2 regions of the Schaalia radingae genome follow, and region 2 is predicted to be linked to the other one. Evidence: riboswitches for the same ligand, from Rfam matches in the RefSeq annotation. Region 2 holds a riboswitch; the other holds the start of a gene.
What was found. A riboswitch is a leader RNA that binds a small molecule or an ion and turns the genes downstream of it on or off. The one in region 2 is predicted to bind thiamine pyrophosphate.

Region 1: another riboswitch for thiamine pyrophosphate. It lies ahead of thiM (hydroxyethylthiazole kinase); the one in region 2 lies ahead of BLT69_RS03730 (phosphotransferase enzyme family protein).

The regions. Positions count from the first base shown of each region.
Region 1 covers NZ_LT629792.1:1,879,602-1,888,992, forward strand. Annotated here, with positions in the region: gene BLT69_RS08265 (hypothetical protein) at 1-206, shown strand, start outside; gene argF (ornithine carbamoyltransferase) at 163-1,194, opposite strand; gene BLT69_RS08275 (1,4-dihydroxy-2-naphthoyl-CoA synthase) at 1,226-2,206, shown strand; gene BLT69_RS08280 (TenA family protein) at 2,306-2,962, opposite strand; gene thiD (bifunctional hydroxymethylpyrimidine kinase/phosphomethylpyrimidine kinase) at 2,959-3,759, opposite strand; gene thiE (thiamine phosphate synthase) at 3,889-4,623, opposite strand; gene thiM (hydroxyethylthiazole kinase) at 4,586-5,386, opposite strand; TPP riboswitch at 5,376-5,463, opposite strand; gene BLT69_RS08300 (L,D-transpeptidase family protein) at 5,519-6,991, opposite strand; gene BLT69_RS08305 (AMP-binding protein) at 7,119-8,435, shown strand; gene BLT69_RS08310 (1,4-dihydroxy-2-naphthoate polyprenyltransferase) at 8,436-9,317, shown strand; gene BLT69_RS11100 (MSCRAMM family adhesin SdrC) at 9,359-9,391, shown strand, end outside.
Region 2 covers NZ_LT629792.1:846,820-856,210, forward strand. Annotated here, with positions in the region: gene nusA (transcription termination factor NusA) at 1-282, shown strand, start outside; gene BLT69_RS03720 (YlxR family protein) at 303-617, shown strand; gene infB (translation initiation factor IF-2) at 728-3,625, shown strand; TPP riboswitch at 3,724-3,829, shown strand; gene BLT69_RS03730 (phosphotransferase enzyme family protein) at 3,854-5,008, shown strand; gene BLT69_RS03735 (ABC transporter substrate-binding protein) at 5,005-6,072, shown strand; gene BLT69_RS03740 (ABC transporter permease) at 6,076-6,888, shown strand; gene BLT69_RS03745 (ABC transporter ATP-binding protein) at 6,872-7,612, shown strand; gene BLT69_RS03750 (ABC transporter substrate-binding protein) at 7,615-8,523, shown strand; gene BLT69_RS03755 (FAD-dependent oxidoreductase) at 8,892-9,391, shown strand, end outside.

The DNA of each region.
Region 1 (9,391 bases), 1.0 Mb from region 2:
GCCTGGCTGGCGTGCTGCTCGGCATCAGTATCCTCGCATTGGGGTCGATGATTCCCAACCCCGCTGGCCGCTGGATTACAGGCGCGGCAGGTGCTCTGCTCCTCATAGCCAGTATTGTCGTCTCCATGATGGCCTTTGGACGAAAGCCGTTGCCGTCGTGGCTCACGCCTTCGTGGTATCACTCCGACCCAAAGCGGCGACCATAACAGCTTTAATCGTGTGCATGCGGTTCTCGGCCTGATCGAAGACGATGGAGCGCGGCCCCTCAAACACCTCGTCGGAAACTTCGATTCCATCCAGGCCAAACTCGTCAAAGATCTGCTGTCCGACGGTGGTCTTCAGATCGTGGAATGACGGCAGGCAGTGCATGAATTTCGCATCGGGACCGGCTTGTGCCATGAGCGCTTCGTCAACGCGGTAGCTGCGCAGCAGGTCGATGCGGTGCGACCACACATCCTTAGGCTCCCCCATCGACACCCAGATGTCCGTGTGGACAAAGTCGACGCCAGCGACTGCGTCGACATCCTCGGTAATGGTCAGACGCGCACCCGACTCGTCGGACCGTGCCTGAGCCGCCTCGATGACGTCCTGCGGTGGCCATAGTTCCTTCGGTGCAATGATGCGGGTGTCCATGCCGAGGATCGCGCCGTTCACCAACAGGGACCGCCCCATGTTGAAACGCGCGTCCCCGACGTAGGCGTAGGCAATGTCATGGTCGTCCACGCCCTCGCTGTGTTCTCTCATCGTGAGTGTGTCAGCCAGCATCTGCGTCGGGTGCCATTGGTCGGTCAGGCCGTTGAATACCGGAACGCCTGAGTACTGTGCCAGCGTGTCCACAACTGATTGGTCGTCACCGCGGTACTCGATCGCGTCGAACATACGTCCCAGCACACGAGCGGTGTCCTCGATGGATTCTTTGTGTCCCATCTGTGAGCCTTGCGGATCGAGGTAAACGGTGTGGGCTCCCTGGTCTGCCGCCCCGACCTCGAATGCGCAGCGCGTGCGTGTCGATGTTTTCGCAAAGACGAGGGCGACGTTGCGTCCACTCATGAGTTGTTGTTCAGTGCCATTCTTCTTGGCTGCTTTCAGCGCTGCTGACAGGCATAGCAGGTTGTCCCATTCTTCGCGCGTGAAGTCAAGTTCACGAAGCAGGGATTGTCCGGGGCGCAGCATGGATGACAGATCTGTACTCATGGCTTCCAGATTAGCCGCTAGTGTGGAGGTCATGAGTGCTCTTCCATTTGTGTCCGACACCTTCGATCCTGATCGCTGGCGTGTTGTCGAGGGGTTCGAGGACCTGACCGACATGACGTATCATCGCGGAATTTCGCGCGGATCTTGCGACGGAGCGGCAGCCGGACAAGATCTGCCCTGGGTTCGTATTGCCTTTGATCGCCCAGACATTCGCAATGCTTTTCGACCGCTGACTGTCGATGAGTTGTACCGCTGTCTGGATCATGCGCGGATGAGCAGTGATGTTGCCGCGATCATCCTGACTGGCAACGGGCCGTCTGCCCGTGACGGTGGCTACGCGTTTTGTTCGGGTGGTGATCAGCGTGTTCGAGGCAACGACGGGTACCGCTACGAGGTGGATGGTGCTGACGCGGACGCCGATGTGTCGAGCCGGCGTGAGCAGATCGATCCGGCTCGGGCGGGACGTCTGCATATTTTGGAGGTTCAGCGCCTGATCCGCACCTGTCCGAAAGTCGTGATCGCTGCAATTACCGGGTGGGCTGCCGGTGGCGGTCACTCATTGGGAGTCGTGTGTGATCTGGCGGTCGCTTCCCGCGAACATGCTCAGTTCATGCAAACGGATGCCAACGTGGGGTCCTTTGATGCGGGGTACGGTTCGGCGCTGCTGGCCCGTCAGGTCGGTGATCGGCGCGCACGCGAGATTTTCTTCCTGGCTCGCCGCTATGACGCGGCAGAGGCGGAAGCGTGGGGAGCCATCAATCGTGCGGTGCCGCATGAGGATGTGGAAAATGTGGCGCTGGAGTGGGCGCACACGGTTGCCGGCAAGTCTCCGCAGGCGATCCGCATGTTGAAGTTTGCGTTCAATCTGGCTGACGATGGTCTTGCCGGGCAGCAGGTGTTCGCCGGGGAGGCAACCCGGATGGCGTATATGACGGCGGAGGCTCAGGAGGGGCGTGACGCGTTCCTCGAGCACCGCTCCCCCGACTGGTCGATCTTCCCGTACTACTACTAAAGCCGGCCGGCTGACAGCTGGCCATTCATACTGCTGACGCGTGGCCCGTTGTCGGGTGACCGCACTGCGCCGGCCGACAACTGTCGGTGGCCTCGCGCATTACAGTGGCCACTGCTGACCTGTCCACGCAGCGTCGAAGAACATCCACTCATAGCGTGAGGCAACTTCGAAGGCTTTCGCCATACGTTCCCTCCCCGCATCATCGCTGGCCTGCGCATACTGGTCCGCGTAGTCCTTTGCGCGCCGTGTTGCTTCCTCGAATTCTGGCCCGGTGTAGGTTCTGATCCAGTCCCCGTAGGGGTGTGCGTCCAGCTCACCCTCGGAGTGGACACCCTCGCGGAGCCGGTGCCCGACGAAATCATAGAGCCAAAAGCATGGCAGTACTGCTGCGATGCCAACACCCTGCGTTTCGGCATGCGTGCTGGCCAGCAGAAATGACATGTAGGCGCGACATGTGGGGTTCATGATTGCCCCCTCGAGGACGTCCACATGTGAGGCGTGCAGCGAACGTTCATCCACCATTGTCTGATGCGCACACCCCGACCAGAATGTCACTTCGTCAGCGTCCCTGGCGCCGGCTGCCAGTGCGGACAAGGCGCGCGAATAGTCAATCAGGTACAACGCATCTTGGCGTAGGTACTCGTGGAATGTCTCCAGCTCAAGCGACCCGTCGGCAAGGGCGCAGACAAAGGGATGCCTGCTGATCGCGTTGCGCACCGGTTCGATGCGCTGCCATACCTGGTCGGTAAAACTCATGATTCCTCATTCCACAGGTCGACAAAGTGATGAACGGGACCGTGCCCCCTGCCCACATCGAGCGAGTCGGCAGCCAGGATCGCGCGCGTCAAGTAATCTTTCGCCTGAGCAATCGCATCAACCCAGGTGTCTGTGCGTGGGCGTCTGGCCGCTATGGCACTGGACAGCGTGCATCCGGTGCCGTGAGTGTTCTGTGTGTCAACACGCGTCCCCTTCAGGAATGAGACCCCGTCACCATCAATCAGCACGTCTGTGGACGTGTCGGTCAAGTGTCCGCCTTTGATGAGGACGCGGGTCATGCCGCGCGCGAGAAGTTCCTTGCCCTGGTCGGTTGCTTCGTCCAGCGTTGTCGCCACATCGCAATCCAGCAGCACGGCTGCTTCCTGCAGATTCGGGGTAATAATGTCAGCTTTCATGCACAGGTCGCGCACAGCGTCAACTGCGTCCTCGTCAACCAGTCGGTCACCCGAGGTCGCCACCATGACGGGGTCAAAAATCGTGTTCGCCAGGCGCGGCAGATATTCACCGATTGCGGCCGCAAGTTCCGTGCTTGCCACCATTCCCACTTTCGTGGCGTCCGGAGTGATGTCGTCCAGCAGCGTGTCCATCTGCTGGCGCACGAAGTCCACCGGGACGGGGAACACGCCTCGCACTCCTTGCGTCGATTGGGCGGTCAGCGCCGTAATGACACTCATTCCGTAAGCTCCTGAGGCGCTGAACGATTTGAGATCTGCCTGAATGCCTGCCCCACCGCTGGGGTCCGATCCGGCGATTGTTAGGGCTTTGACTGTTTTCATAAAATGTTCTCCTTCATCGCATGGATGATGCATGCGCTGTCATTCGGGGCTTGGATCATGAGCTGGCGGACGCACTGGATACATAGCCGGCACGTGCTGAGTCCCTTCCTCGGGGTCTGAATTGGGTGGTTAGTGACCCGCGCTGCGCAGGCCTTCTGCCCATTGATCTGCCAGTTCGCGTGCAGCTTCGCGCGCGTCGGGTGCTAGGCAAATTGCGGACACGACGGCCGCTCCGTCCAATCCTTCACGTGCCAGCGGTGCCATATCCGGTGCTTTGATGCCGCCGATTGCCACCGACGGCAGGTGTGTGCTGCGTGCGATCTGTCCTGTTCCATCGATGCCATGTTCCTCAGGAGCATCGGTTTTCGTGGATGTATCACGCACGACACCAATGCCGATGTAGTCGACGCGCCCCGGGTTCTCTTCGGCTTCCTTCAGTTCCTCAGGGGTGGAGGCCGACAGGCCGATGATGGCCTCGGGACCGATCAGCTTGCGGACAAGGGCAACCGGCAAGTCGGTTTGTCCAACGTGGACGCCTGCAACGGTCGCGCCCGCCTGGCGTGCCGCCAGGAATACGTCCACACGATCATTGATCAGGAGTGTGACCGAGTCAGCGACAGCGTCGGCCACTTCCATCACTTCGTTGAAGAAATCCAGTGACTCGGCATCTTTACACCGAAGCTGCACGCATGTCACTCCTCCGGCGACAGCTTCTGCCACCGTTTGCGCAACGGTGCGTCCCGCAGCGTGGCACATGTCTGCGTCCGTGACAAGATAGATGCTCAGGTCGAGGGATGAGACAGCCTTGTTCATCACTGGCCTGGCCTCACTGCGCGATGATGGTGACGCGTTCAAAGTCCTCATCGCGGAAGTTGTCCAGCGCGTCGAGGAACTCTATTTGGAACGTGCCGGTTCCGCGTGCACGCTCCGCCGCGATTTCCGAGGCCACCGCATACAGTGCGTGAACAGCAACCAAACCGTCAAGCTGGGTCCGAGCCACAGAGGCGAACGCGCCGGCCAGCGCGCCAAGTGAGCATCCCGCCCCAGTGATGCGGGTCAGCATATCTGAGCCACCCTCGACACGCACGATTGCGTCGGCTGAGACGATCGCATCGGACTTGCCGGACACAGCCACCAACGATCCATATTCGCTGTTGATGCGGCGGGCGGCATCGATGGCGGCGTCCACCGCATCAGCGGAGTCAACACCGCGGCCGCCTTCTCCCAGCCCTGCCAGAGCAATGATTTCCGACGGGTTGCCTCGCACAATTGACGGGCCGAGGGCGACCAGCTGATGCGCGAGCTGCGTGCGCACCGGCAGCGGCCCGATGGCAACCGGGTCAAGAACCCAGCACGTGCCCGCTTCGTTGGCGCTGGTGGCGGACTCCAGCGCGGCTTCGCACTGAGTCGGCGTCGGGGTTCCCAGGTTGATCAGCACAGCATTGGCAATTGCGGCAAAGGGACCGGATTCGCCGGGGATATCGACCATTGCCGGTGCTGCCCCAATGGCAAGCAGAGCGTTGGCCGTAAAGTTCGTGACTACCGAGTTGGTGATGGCTCCAACGAGCGGGTGGTGTGTTCTGACAGCGTGTAAAGCGTCGACGCATTGGGTATGGAAATTCTCCATCGGACATTCCTTCGTCAGCATTATCTGGACAGGTTCAACGGGTTTGATCTCAGCGTGAAGCACCCCGTGTCACTGATCACAATGCTATCAGGTTTATACGAAAAGGTCGAACTGCAATGATGAGCCTGCTGCTCAGTAGTGTGACACCACCACTGTGCCGACAGGGGCCCAGTTATAGATCCACTGCGCACCATCAACCGGCATATTGACACAACCGTGCGAGCCACCTTCACCTGACCAGCCAAAAGAGCTGCGTGAGGGCGCGCCGTGCAACGCGTAGTCACCGTGGAAGTATGACACCCACGGTGTGTATGTGCAGTAGTCGTAGCCGGGGCTGCAGCCCATCATCTGGTCCTGATGCTTGAGGTAGATGCGGAACGTTCCGGTAACGGTTTCCCACCCGGGCTTGCCGGGAACCATCGGGATCGGGCCCTGGACAACAGTTGCACCTTCGTAAGCGGTCACTGATGCGTTCGACAGGTCCACGTCGATCCACTTTTCACCAGGAGCTGCCTGATACACCTTGTCGCCAGCACCATCCGCAATCTCGCGGGTGGTGAATTCGGGTTCGGTCTGGTCGTAGTCAAAATCGCCTTCGTAGGCGGTGCCGTCTTTCAGGGCTGCGAGCAGCTCATCGGCCACCTCGCCAGCGTTGTTGACGGTCCATCCGCTCTTACCTGGATCCGCGACCGCGACAACGTCCCCACGCGAATTGACGTTCTTGACACCCTTCGTGGGCTCTTCGTTGGTGGACAGCGCGGTCGATTCAACCCACGCGCGAACCGGTTTCTCATTCCACGTGACATCAAGTGCGCCTGTGTTGGCGGCAGCGCCCTTGCCACCAGCTCCGCCCGCGGCGTTCAGATCCGGCAGCGCGATCCACGTCGAGCGTTCACGCGCATCGGGTGAGTAGGTGTGAATACCGTCAGTAATCGATACAGGAATTTCCAGCATCGTGTTCGCCTTGTCTGCAAGTTGCTGAGCAATTTGCGTGGTCACCGTCGGGCTGACGGCGATCATCGGCAAGTCAATGTCCTGGGTAGTCAGCGTGCGCGCAGCTTCATCGCATGCACTGGCAAGCTGCTCGAGGTCGACACTGCGCCCTTCCTGTGCTTCAATCACGCTGAATGTGCCACCGTCTTCGTTGAACTGGATGGAACCTTCGCGTACGGGCTGGTCAACAGAGGCGGAAACTTTCTGGGTCAATGCCTGCGCAGCCGCATCATCTCGCGAGGTCACCACCTGGACATCCCGCGAGGTAAACAGTGAGGAGATGCGTGACAGGATCGAACCGTTGGGAGCGAACACATCATCCAGCGTGGCGTCGGTGTCGATGGTGATTCCCGCTTCTTCCAGCGTCGCGCTGGTCAGCGTACCGTCAACCGTCACATTGATGCTGGCGTGTGAGGCTCGCTCCTGCAGACCTTGGGCAATTTCGTCGCGGTTTTGTCCGGACACGGACTGTCCGGCGACAGTGGTTCGCGGCAAGGCGCGGTCAGCGAAGTAGGCCGCGTACGCACCCACACCGATCACTGCAACGAGCAGTGCTCCTAGTAATGCGATCAGCGCCCATGAGGCTTTCGCTGAGAGCTTCCCAATAGTCATACCTCGATAGTAACGAGGCTATCGGTGCAATTCCATGTCGACTTGCCCACGATCTCATCTCCGCACACGTTAATTGACCGATTGGGCATTACGATGGTTCAGAAAAGCCGTTTGTAAAGGAGGACAAGTGCAGACCCCTCGTGTCTTAGTCGTTCCGGGAGGCACTTCCGTTGGAGCAGCGGCTTTGGCTTACGCCTCGCTCAGCAAACTGGCTGAACAGGCACGCACAGCATCAGACGGCGCCATGGACGAGGCACCCTCGTCGCACAAGCGAACAGTCGTGGTCATGCGTCCTCCCAGCGAGATCCCCCATACGTCCTTGCGCCATCTTCAAACCGATGTGTCACACGCTTTTCCTGAACTACCCGAAGACGTCCGCAATGACCCGGCTCTTCTGGACGGCGTCGACGTAGTGATTCCGACGTCGGGGTCATCAACGGGAACGCCTCACCTCGTTGGCCTGTCCACCGAGGCATTAATCGCATCCGTGCACTCCACTCACGCGGCGCTGGAGGGGCCGGGGCGTTGGATTCTTGCGCTTCCTGCCCATCACATCGCCGGTGCTCAGGTCCTCATGCGCAGTGCAGTCGCCGGTTTCAGCCCGATGGTGGTGGACACGGATTCAGGTTTCCGCCCCGCTGACCTGCTCTCTTCCATCGCGGGTGCCACTCAGGATTCACAGGTGCCAGGGTATCTCTCGCTGGTACCCGTGCAGCTGCGAGCGTGTTTGGATGCCGGTGAGGAAGTTATTCGCGCACTGGCCTCGCTTGCCGGTGTCCTCGTCGGCGGTTCTTCCATAACCAAGGAACTCCTGCAGGCTGCGCGCAACCACGGCATCCGGGTGGTCACGACCTATGGCATGACTGAAACGGGTGGCGGCTGCGTGTACAACTCGCGTCCCTTGCCGGGGGTAACGGTCCGCGCTGTCGACGTTGACGGGCAATCACGCCTGGCAATTGCCGGGCCCATGCTCATGACAAAGTACCTGGACGGCCCCTCCCCCTTCATTGACGAGGGTGGCGCACGGTGGCTGCTGACAGGTGATATCGGTCGAATTGCCTCCAATGGCGACGTTCAGGTGCTGGGGCGCAGCGATGATGTCATCGTGACGGGCGGCCTGTCAGTGGCACCTGGTCCGGTTCGTGATGCCGTGTTGTCAGCTCCGGGTGTGCGTGACAGTTGGATCCTCGATCTTGAAGACGAACGCTGGGGGCACGTGGTCACCGCCGCGGTGGTGCGCGATAGCTCGCACAGTGCGGATCTGGATTCATGGGCGCGCTCCATTCGCGATCACGTGGGAGCGCGTCTGGGCCGAGCGCAGGCTCCACGCGTTGTCGTACCGCTTCACACACTGCCCATGCTGGAATCCGGGAAAGTTGACCGGAGCCGTGTGCGGGCACTGGTGATGGAACAGATCGAACACGGGGAGCACTGGCGACGCTAAATGGCAACTGTTCAAGACTGGATTGAGGGCGCCCGCCTTCGCACACTTCCGGCCGCTCTTGCGCCCGTGATTGTGGGAACTGCGGCTGCAGCTGAGCTGGATCAGTTGCACTGGGGGCGCGCATTGCTCGCACTGTGTGTGGCGCTGGCTTTGCAAATCGGTGTGAACTTTTCGAATGACTATTCTGACGGCGTGCGTGGAACGGATGACTTTCGCACCGGCCCGCCACGTTTGACGAGCGGCGGCTCGGTCTCTCCGCGCGTCGTCCTGGCAGTGGCGCTGGCTTGTTTCGCTGTGGCAGGCGTGGCCGGTCTGGTTCTGATCGCATTGTCTGGCCAGTGGTGGTTGCTGGTGGTGGGCGTCGCGGCAGTTGCCGCCGCATGGTTTTACACTGGTGGACGCAATCCGTACGGGTATATGGGTGTGGGGCTGTCCGAGCTGATGGTGTTCATTTTCTTCGGGTTGGTCGCAACTGTGGGCACCACATGGACGCAGACTCTGGGTGCTCCCTGGTGGGTGTGGTGTGCCGGAGCAGGCATGGGGTTCGAATCGATCGCCTTGCTCATGGTGAATAACTTGCGTGACATTCCCACGGACAGGGCCTCTGGGAAGATGACGCTGGCTGTACGTTTGGGTGATCCCGCTTCGCGAGCGGCGTATTGCGCGCTCCTCGTGGCCGCAGTTGTGGTGCTGGCGATCAGTGTGCATTCCCCGTGGTGGGCGGTGTGTGTGGCCGCTGTTCTGATGGCCGGCACCGTCATTCCCGGTATTCGAATCGTTCTTAGCGGTGCGGTTGGCCGCGATCTGATACGCGCCTTGAAGTACACGGGGATCGCGACGCTGGCGTGCGCCGTCATCGTTTCAGTGGCCATCGTCATCTAAGTCGTGTCGAGGCATGGTCGTTCCTGACCTAAAATGGTGGGATGGTTCGTATTCTTGCCGTTGTCCTGTGGATT
Region 2 (9,391 bases):
TTCCAGCTCTCACTGGCAATCGGCAAAGAGGGACAAAACGCTCGACTGGCTGCGCGTCTGACAGGTTTCCACATTGATATTCACTCCGACACGGATGCGGACGGAAAGATGGAGGCGTCACGCTCATCGATGCCTGACATGCCCTATGGAGGTGACGAGGCTGCTAGCGTGTCAGATGTTAGCGGCACCGACGCATTCGACATCACTGCCGAGGACGAGGACGAGGACGACGTGACCAGTCGCTCACATACAGATTCCAATACGGACGCCGACCTCAGTTAGACTGGTTGGGCTGGACTAGTATGTGTGCGGTGGAGACGCATGACCATTCAGGCCCGATTCGCACATGTATTGGCTGCCGGCAGCGAGGCGCCCCCTCGAGCATGGTTCGAATGGTGGCGACTCACGACGGATCCGCACAGGTGGATCCAAAAGGCATCCTGCCAGGTCGTGGTGCGTGGATTCACGCACATGCGACATGCATGGAGAAGGCCCGCCGACGGCGAGCCCTCGAACATGCATTACGCCTGCCTCACACCGTGGGGGAGGACCAGTGGGATCACCTGATCGACACGATCACATTGTCAGCAACGCACCGTGCGTTGGACATCGAGTAATGGAAGCGGGTTGGAAGCTGATGGGCACCCGATGAGTACCCAGCGATGAGCTGCCAGCAAGAACGATAAGTCCCGTCTCCAGTTCGGAGACGGATCCGGACAGGAGAATTGTGGCAAAGTTGCGTGTACACGAGCTCGCCAAAGAGCTCGGCATTGCCAGCAAAGAACTCTTGGCGTACCTGCGCGATAGCGGAGAGTTCGTCAAGGCATCAAGCTCGGCTCTGGAACCGCCAGTGGTTCGAGCCGTGCGTGAACACTACGCCTCCCTTGCGCCTCAGGACACAGAAGAATCCGAGAAGGCGAAGGCACCCAAGAAAACAAGGAAAACGGCTGCGAAGACAACTACTGCGTCTCGTAAGTCGACCAGGAAGTCGTCCACTGCGTCCACACCTGCCGACCTGGCACAGCCAGAAAGCAGTGCGGCCAGTGATGATGCGCCGACCGGAAAGTCAGAAAAGAAACCGGCCAAGGCGCGAGCACCGAAGCCAGGACCGGTAGCGCACGCAGCTGACAAGAAGGCAGCTGCAGCGGCGAAACCGGGACCTCGCGATACTCAGGAATCAGGCGATGCTCACGCATCGGCACCGGTGTCGTCGGGAGAATCTGGTCCCAAGCCCGGCCCCCAATCCGCCAAGAAAGCATCGGCTTCAGATTCCAAGGCTCATGGCCGCCAGTCGGCACCGCGCCCAGGACCTCGTCCCGGCCCGCGCCCTGCTGGGCCACGCCCAGGCAACAATCCCTTCGCATCCACGCAAGGTATGCCTCGACCTGGTGGAACACGCGGTGGCCAGCGCACCAACAGGCCCGGTGGCCGCGGCACACAAGGTGGCGCTGCGCACACGAACCGCTCCGGCGGTGGCGAGCACCGCGCTGAACGCCCGAACCGTTCACGCGGCGGCAACCATCCAAACCCGATGATGATGCCCGATCAGGCACGGTTCGCCAAGCCTGACCGCCCGTCACGTGGCGGACGTGGACGTTCCAACAATTCACGTCACAACAGCCCAGGAGTCGGCGCACACGCAGGTGCATTTGCGCCCCCGAGCGGTGGCCGTCCCCGTGGCGGTCGCGGTGGTCGCGGCTCCACACCGGGCGCATTCGGCCGTGGAAGCGGCTCGCGTCGCGGACGCAAGTCCAAGCGTGAAAGGCGGCAGGAATACGAAGAGCAGAGTGCACCGACAATCGGCGGCGTGAAGATTCCTCGCGGAAATGGCCAGGAGATTCGCATCCGTCAGGGCGCATCCCTGGCTGATCTTGCCGAAAAGATCGACGTCAATCCGGCAGCATTGGTGACTGTTCTGTTCCACCTCGGTGAAATGGCAACGGCCACGCAGTCACTGGATCAGGACACCTTTGAAACACTGGGCGACGAACTGGGCTACAACGTCAAGGTCGTTTCCCCAGAAGACGAGGATCGCGAACTGCTTGAGTCCTTCGATATCGACCTTGAGGCCGAAGAACTTGATGATGAAGAGCACCTCAAGCCGCGCCCACCGGTCGTCACCGTCATGGGTCACGTCGACCACGGTAAGACGAAGCTGCTGGACGCCATCCGGCACACCGACGTCGTCGACACCGAACACGGTGGCATCACCCAGCACATCGGCGCCTACCAGGTCACGGTGGATATGGAGGGCAAGGACCGCCCCATCACATTCATCGACACGCCTGGTCACGAAGCCTTCACCGCTATGCGTGCCCGTGGCGCCAAGGTGACGGACATTGCGATCCTGGTGGTCGCAGCCGATGACGGCGTCATGCCGCAGACCGTTGAAGCGATCAACCATGCGCAGGCAGCGGACGTGCCGATCGTTGTGGCCGTCAACAAGGTGGATAAGGAAGATGCCAATCCGGATAAGATCCGCTCCCAGCTCACCGAATACAACCTTGTGGCTGAAGAATATGGCGGCGACGTCATGTTCGTGGACGTGTCCGCCAAGCAGCGCACCGGCATCAGTGACCTGCTCGAAGCAGTCCTCCTGACAGCGGATGCCGCACTTGACCTGGAGGCAAACCCTGACACCGAGGCGCGAGGCGTCGCCATTGAAGCGAACCTTGACCGTGGTCGTGGTGCGGTTGCCACCATGCTGGTCCAGCGTGGAACGCTGCGCGTGGGAGACGCCCTCGTTGTGGGATCCGCCTCCGGACGCGTGCGCGCCATGTTCGACGAGTATGGCAAGGATGTGCAGGAAGCCGGTCCGTCACGACCGGTGCAGGTGATCGGCCTGACATCAGTTCCACGGGCAGGCGACTCCTTCCTTGTGGCATCCGATGACCGCACCGCCCGCCAGATCGCTGACAAGCGAGAAGCTGCCGAGCGCGCAGCACTGCTGGCCAAGCGTCGCAAGCGCGTCACCCTCGAAGACTTCGATAAGGTTCTCAAGGAAGGTGAAGTTGACACCCTCAACCTTGTCATCAAGGGTGACGTGTCCGGTGCCGTTGAGGCTCTGGAAGATTCCTTGCTGCGTATCGACGTGGGCGACGAAGTTGCCCTGCGGATCATCCACCGCGGCGTCGGAGCCATTACGCAAAACGATGTCAACCTGGCCACCGTCGATAACGCGGTCATCATCGGCTTTAACGTGCGTCCGGCTGAGCGCGTGGCTGAAATGGCCGACGCGGAAGGCGTGGAGATCAAGTACTACTCGGTCATCTACGCAGCCATCGACGATATCGAAGCGGCCCTGAAGGGCATGCTCAAGCCGATTTATGAAGAGGTCGCGCTGGGCACGGCTGAGATCCGCCAGGTCTTCCGCTCCGGCAAGTTCGGTAACATCGCAGGCTCCATTGTCCGTGACGGCATCATTCGCCGCGGCTCGAAGGCCCGCCTGGTTCGCGACGGTGTCGTGGTTGCTCCCGATTTGGAGATCGCGTCGCTGCGCCGCGAAAAGGACGATGTCACCGAGGTTCGCGAAGGCTACGAATGCGGTATCACCCTGGGCTTCAAGGACATTGCCGAGGGCGACATCATCGAAACGTGGGAAATGAAGGAAAAGGCTCGCGACTAGTTCGCACTGTGTTTCCTGTCCCATTGACGAGGGTGACCCATCCACTATGTGAGGGTGGGGCACCCTCGTTTTACGTATGACGTGCAGCTGATGGTATGGTGAGGGGGCACGGGAGCCCGGACAGGCGGGCTGAGAGGGAAAATTCTCCGACCGTTATACCTGAACCAGATCATGCTGGCGTAGGAACGCGGTTTAGTCGTGCGCATTGGTGAGCACGAGGAGCCGCAAATGAATCGAGACGAACAACTCGACATCATTAACAATGTGTGGCCACTGATCTCAGATCAGGATGTGGCGGCGCTGGAAGAGCGCCTGGTGGATATGCCGCATCTGGCGGGTGCTTCCGCCCAGTGCCCGCAGGTCCTCACTCACTCGGCGCGTCCAATGGCCTCGGCGTGTATCGCCCAGCTGGCATGTGGAACACGCGTCTTCATCAAACGCTATGCGCCCCACCTGATCAGCGAATACGACCTGTGTGCCAAACATGACTACGTGAACCGGCTTGCCGCAGGCGCCTTCCCGACGCCGCGCTTCTTCACCTTCGATACCGGCAGAACATGTCTGACGATGGGCGGATGGGTCTGGGAAGTGAGCGAATGCGCGCCGGGTGAAGACCGTTACCGTGCGACGACCAGCTGGATGCCGCCGTACACACGCGAAGAGAGCGTGGAAATCGGCCGAGTGGCGGGGCAGCTTCGTCGCGCCTCTGAAAAGATTCCGGCAGTGGTCGCACCGCCCAATCCTTACCAGTCGCGCATGGACCTCATGCTGGGTGATCCGTTTGACCGTCTTGAAGCCTGGTGCGAAGCGCACCCCATCGTTGCCAACTATGTGTCCAGAACCGGCCGTGACCTGGCTGGTGACCTGGCAGTTGTCGCTCCTTTTGCGCGGGCCCTTGAGCCGCTGCGGGAGCGCCCTCGTTACTGGACACACGGGGACCTGCACGTGTCCAACACGATGTGGAAGGACACCAGGCAGGGTCCCGTCATCACCAGTGTCTTTGATTTTGGGCTGGCATACGCCAACCCGTCGCTGTTCGATCTGGCACAGCTCATTGAACGTCACGCGATCGACTGGCTGACCATCACTGAAGGTATCGAAAATGCGTGGCGTCCCCAGGTGGTGCGCGACCTTCTGGACGGGTATGTCAGTCAGTACCCACTGATGCGCGAGGAGGCTCGCATGCTCGCGCCGATGGTGGCAGTGTCGAACACCGAGTTCGAACTCGCTGTTATCGAGTATGACCAGCGTGCCCCGATACCGGGGCGTACGTCGGATTGGGCGTACACGATCGGGATGGATGCTCATCACCGGTGGTTCACCACTGAATCCGGCACTCAATTTATCCGCACAGTTACCCAACTAGCAATCGAGAGATCATGAAAACAACCAGGCTTTTGCCCCTCCTCCTCAGCGTCGCCATGCTGGGCGCATGCTCATCAGGCGGATCGTCGGATATGTCCTCAGCTGACCAGTCAGGCGCCGACGCCACCGGCCAGTCGGCTTCGCAGGCCTCTGGACAGATGCGTGATGTGTCCGTCATCTTGGACTGGACACCGAACACGAATCACACTGGACTGTTCGTCGCCCAGGAAAAAGGCTACTTCGCGGACGCCGGATTGAATGTGGACATCATGGGCTTCTCCAAGTCAGGTGTTGACGCTGTCCTCAGCGCGAAGGGCGCTGATTTTGGAATCTCGGGAGCAGATGCACTGGCATCGGCTCACGCCGCCAACCTTGGGCTGACGATGGTGCTGAATATTCAGCAAAAGTCCTCCTATGGCGTGGGAGTTCTGGAAGATTCGGGGATCACCCGTCCAAAAGATCTGGACGGCAAGACAATTGCAGACTACTCGGGCGATTCGGCCCATATCTCCACCCAGATGATGATTCAGCACGATGGCGGAACAGGCGAATTTGACCGCGTCATTGTGGGCGCGCAGGCGATGGCGGCTCTGGAATCAGGCCAGGCGGATTTTGCTGAGGTTCTCAGCACGTGGGAGGCAATTGAGGCAGAACTGTCGGGCACCAAGCTGCACATGTTCCAGCCCGCCGACTATGACGTTCCCACCACTCCGGCAATGATCGGCATTTCGACGCGCAACGACTTGATCGAATCGGATCCCGACCTTGTCCGCGCCTTCGTGCAGGCAGCACAAAAGGGCTACGAGTTCGCCAAGGATAACCCCGATGAAGCGGCGAAAATTCTGGTCGATGCCAACCCACAGGCCAAACTTGATCCCGAACTGGTCACCCGCAGCCAGGAAATACTCTCCACACAGTATTGGCCTGATTCAAAGGGTGGTGTGGGCTTTGCCGACATTGATCGCTGGAACACCTACCTGGCATTCATTGTCGAGCAGGGCCTCGTGTATGACGAGAAGGGGACTGCGGTCACCGAACCGATCGCAGCTGACGACATCGTCACCAATGAGTTCGTGAAGTAACAGATGCCCGCGAGGTACCGCACCGCCGTCTCTGCACGTGAGCGCGACCAACACCACCGGGGCAGTTTCATGCCCGCACTGATGTTTGTGGTGTTGCTCCTGTGCGCGTGGGAGGTGGCGGTGCGCGCGTTCAACGTCAACGAACGCCTTATGCCGGCGCCCTCGACGATTATCCACGCCGGCTTTGATGATGCGCCCAATGTCTGGGAAGCCACCAGGATCACCGCCCTTGAAGTTGGCCTGGGAACGGTGCTTGCACTCGTGTGCGGTGTGAGCCTGGCTTTCATCATCTTTGCGATTCGCCCGATCGGTCGTGTCGCCATCCCTGTTCTCATCATCTCGCAGACCATTCCGGTCGTCGCTATTGCGCCGCTGCTCATTATCTGGTTCGGCTTCGGTATCACGTCGAAAGTACTGCTGGTCGGATTGTTCGGGCTTTTCCCGATCGTGGTGCCGCTGGCGCGCGGACTGGCATCGCCCAGCAGAGACCAGATTGACGTGGCCACGACCTTGGGCGCATCGAAATGGTGGATACTCACGCATGTGCGCATGCCCGCTGCGGCCGCAGTGTTCATGTCCGGGCTACGTATCACCGTCACCTACGGGCCGGCTACGGCAGCGACTGCTGAGTTTGTCGGAGCGCGCAATGGCTTGGGAATCTACCTGCTGACCGCGCAATCCTCGTTTCGCACCGAGCTGGTCTTTGTCGGCGCAGCAGTGTTGACGGCGATGACACTGGTGCTGTACGGCGTTGTTGCTCTGGCCGAACGCATTGCGTTTCCCTGGAAAGCGGTGACACATGCTTCACATCAATGACGTCAGTAAACAATTCCAGGTCCCGCCCACTCTGGCCCTCGATCGCATTTCAGCCACTCTGTACCCACATCAGACTGTGGCAATCGTCGGGCCATCAGGATGTGGCAAGTCCACGCTGCTGCGTATCGTGTCCGGCCTGGATCACGCCACGAGCGGCCAGCTCGAATGGCAGGTGGATAACCCGCACGTCGCACTGATGCCGCAAAACGACGGTCTGTTTCAGTGGCGCACTGTTGTTGACAACGTCGCATTGCCGCTGTTCATCCACAAACTACCCCCGGCCACGGCACGGCAGGCCGCCCTCGACCTTCTCGCTCAGTTTGAGCTCGACGAATTCGCACACGCCTATCCGGACCAGCTCTCTGGTGGAATGCGCTCGCGTGTGGCATTTCTGCGGACGATGCTCGCTGAACCCACATTGATCGCACTGGATGAGCCGTTCGGCGCCCTTGATTCCATGACGCGCGCCGGCATTCAACGGTGGTTGGTCAGCGCCGCCCGGCAGCGCGCACTGTCGATCCTGCTGGTCACGCACGATGTGGAAGAGGCCATTACCCTTGCTGACAGGGTTCTTGTCATGTCCGCTCGGCCGGGTCGCATTGTCGCAGATTACCCCATTGATCTGCCTAACCGCACCGATCCCAATCTGCGCACAGATCCCCGGTTCTTACACGCACTCACCAGTATCAGAGTCGCCCTCGAACAAGGGGCAGAAAGAAGGTAGCAATGAACCTCGTCAGAATTCGTCTGGAATACGTCGTGACGTGGCCCAACCACGCCGGCCTGTTCGTGGCACGCAAGAAAGGCTTGTATGCCGACCAGGATCTGGACGTCGACATCTCCTGGGACGGTTTTGACCGTGGCACGCCCGCTGAACTGACCGCCCGCGGCGAATTCCAGTTCGCCTCGATCCGCTTGGGCGAGCTGCTCGAAACCCGGAAGACTGATCACCCCTTTGTTGCGGTCGCCACATTCAACCAGAACCAGCTTGGCGGCGTCATTACGTTGAAGTCCAAGGGCATCACCCGCTTCCGTGACCTGGAAGGCAAGCATGTGTCGATCCCACCGGTGGGACGCCTGACTGAAATGGTCAAGGAAGCTGTCGAAAAGGACGGGGGAGACTACTCGAAGGTCATCGTGGAAGATCCTGGCGTGTTCGAGCCGGACATCCGCGCAGTCGAAAAAGGTCATTATGACGCGATCTTCAACGTGCTTGGCTGGGAAGCCTACCAGGGGTCGGAAGACTTTGGTCAGGTCGTTCAGATCTCCTTCGACGACATTGAGGTCACGCCACACCATGCCTACTTCCTATGCGTCGAAGAGTCCTACCTGCGTGAGCATGGCGACACGGTGCGCAGCTTCCTGCAGGCCACCGGCAAGGGATACGACTTTGCGCGCGACAATCAGGATGAGACGATCCAGCTGATTGCCAGCACCATGTGCGCCAGCGAAGAAGACACCCTCAAAGCTTCCCTGGCCTTTATGGCGCCCACGTGGCACGCGCCCAGTGGACAGTGGGGGCAGATGGACGAGGGGGTCATCCGCTCCTACACCCAGTGGATGGTTGATAACGGGTTCACCACCGCGACGATGGATGACATTGATGGCGCGTGGACGAACGACTACCTGCAGTAAGACAACTGCCCGCAGTACGTGAACGCTGGGGTGAGGCCGGGAGAATCTGCCCGACCTCACCCCAGATCGTGTAAGAGAAGAAAACCCCGCCGAATCTCACTGCGCTGACGGGTGAGATGACAAAGAGGAACGAGACAAAACGGACAGCGGCGAAAACAGAAAGCCCTTCAAAGCGACGAAAGTGGAACCCACGAGGACGAACAGAAGATTGTATGAATGTGAATTTCGTTTGTGACAAGAGGGGGAGTGCGATCCGGCACGTTCGTCGCTTCAATGCCGTACAGTAGCGGTAAGTGTGAAACGAGTGGGCACTCACTGGCAATGGTGAAGCGTGATCCCTCGTCCGAACGACACATGAAAGGCCAGCAATGAAGCGAACAGAATTCGATGTCGTTGTCGTCGGGTCGGGTGCAGCCGGCCTGAGCGCGTCACTGACGGCGGCAAAAAACGGGCTACGCACACTGATGATCGAAAAAGGCGACAAATGGGGCGGGTCCACCGCTAAGTCGGCCGGCATGGTGTGGGTGCCGGGTAACAAACAGCTTCAACGTGTCGGCGGCAACGACAATATGGAAATGGGTCGCACCTACATGAAGGCGACGGTTGGAGACTGCACCAGTGACGAAATGATTGATTCGTTCCTGACCAACGGTACGCGCGCGATGGATTTCCTGACTGCAAACTGCCCCGGACTGGTGTGGCGCAACATGGAAGGCTACCCCGATTACTGGCTCGACGCTCCGGGAGCTCAGCCGCAAGGACGCGGCGTGGAGGCCGGTGCCTTCGACTCGAACAAACTGGGCAAATGGAAAAAGAACCAGATGGAGGCCTATTTCAAACCGGCTGTTCCGCTGGATCTGAATTCGTT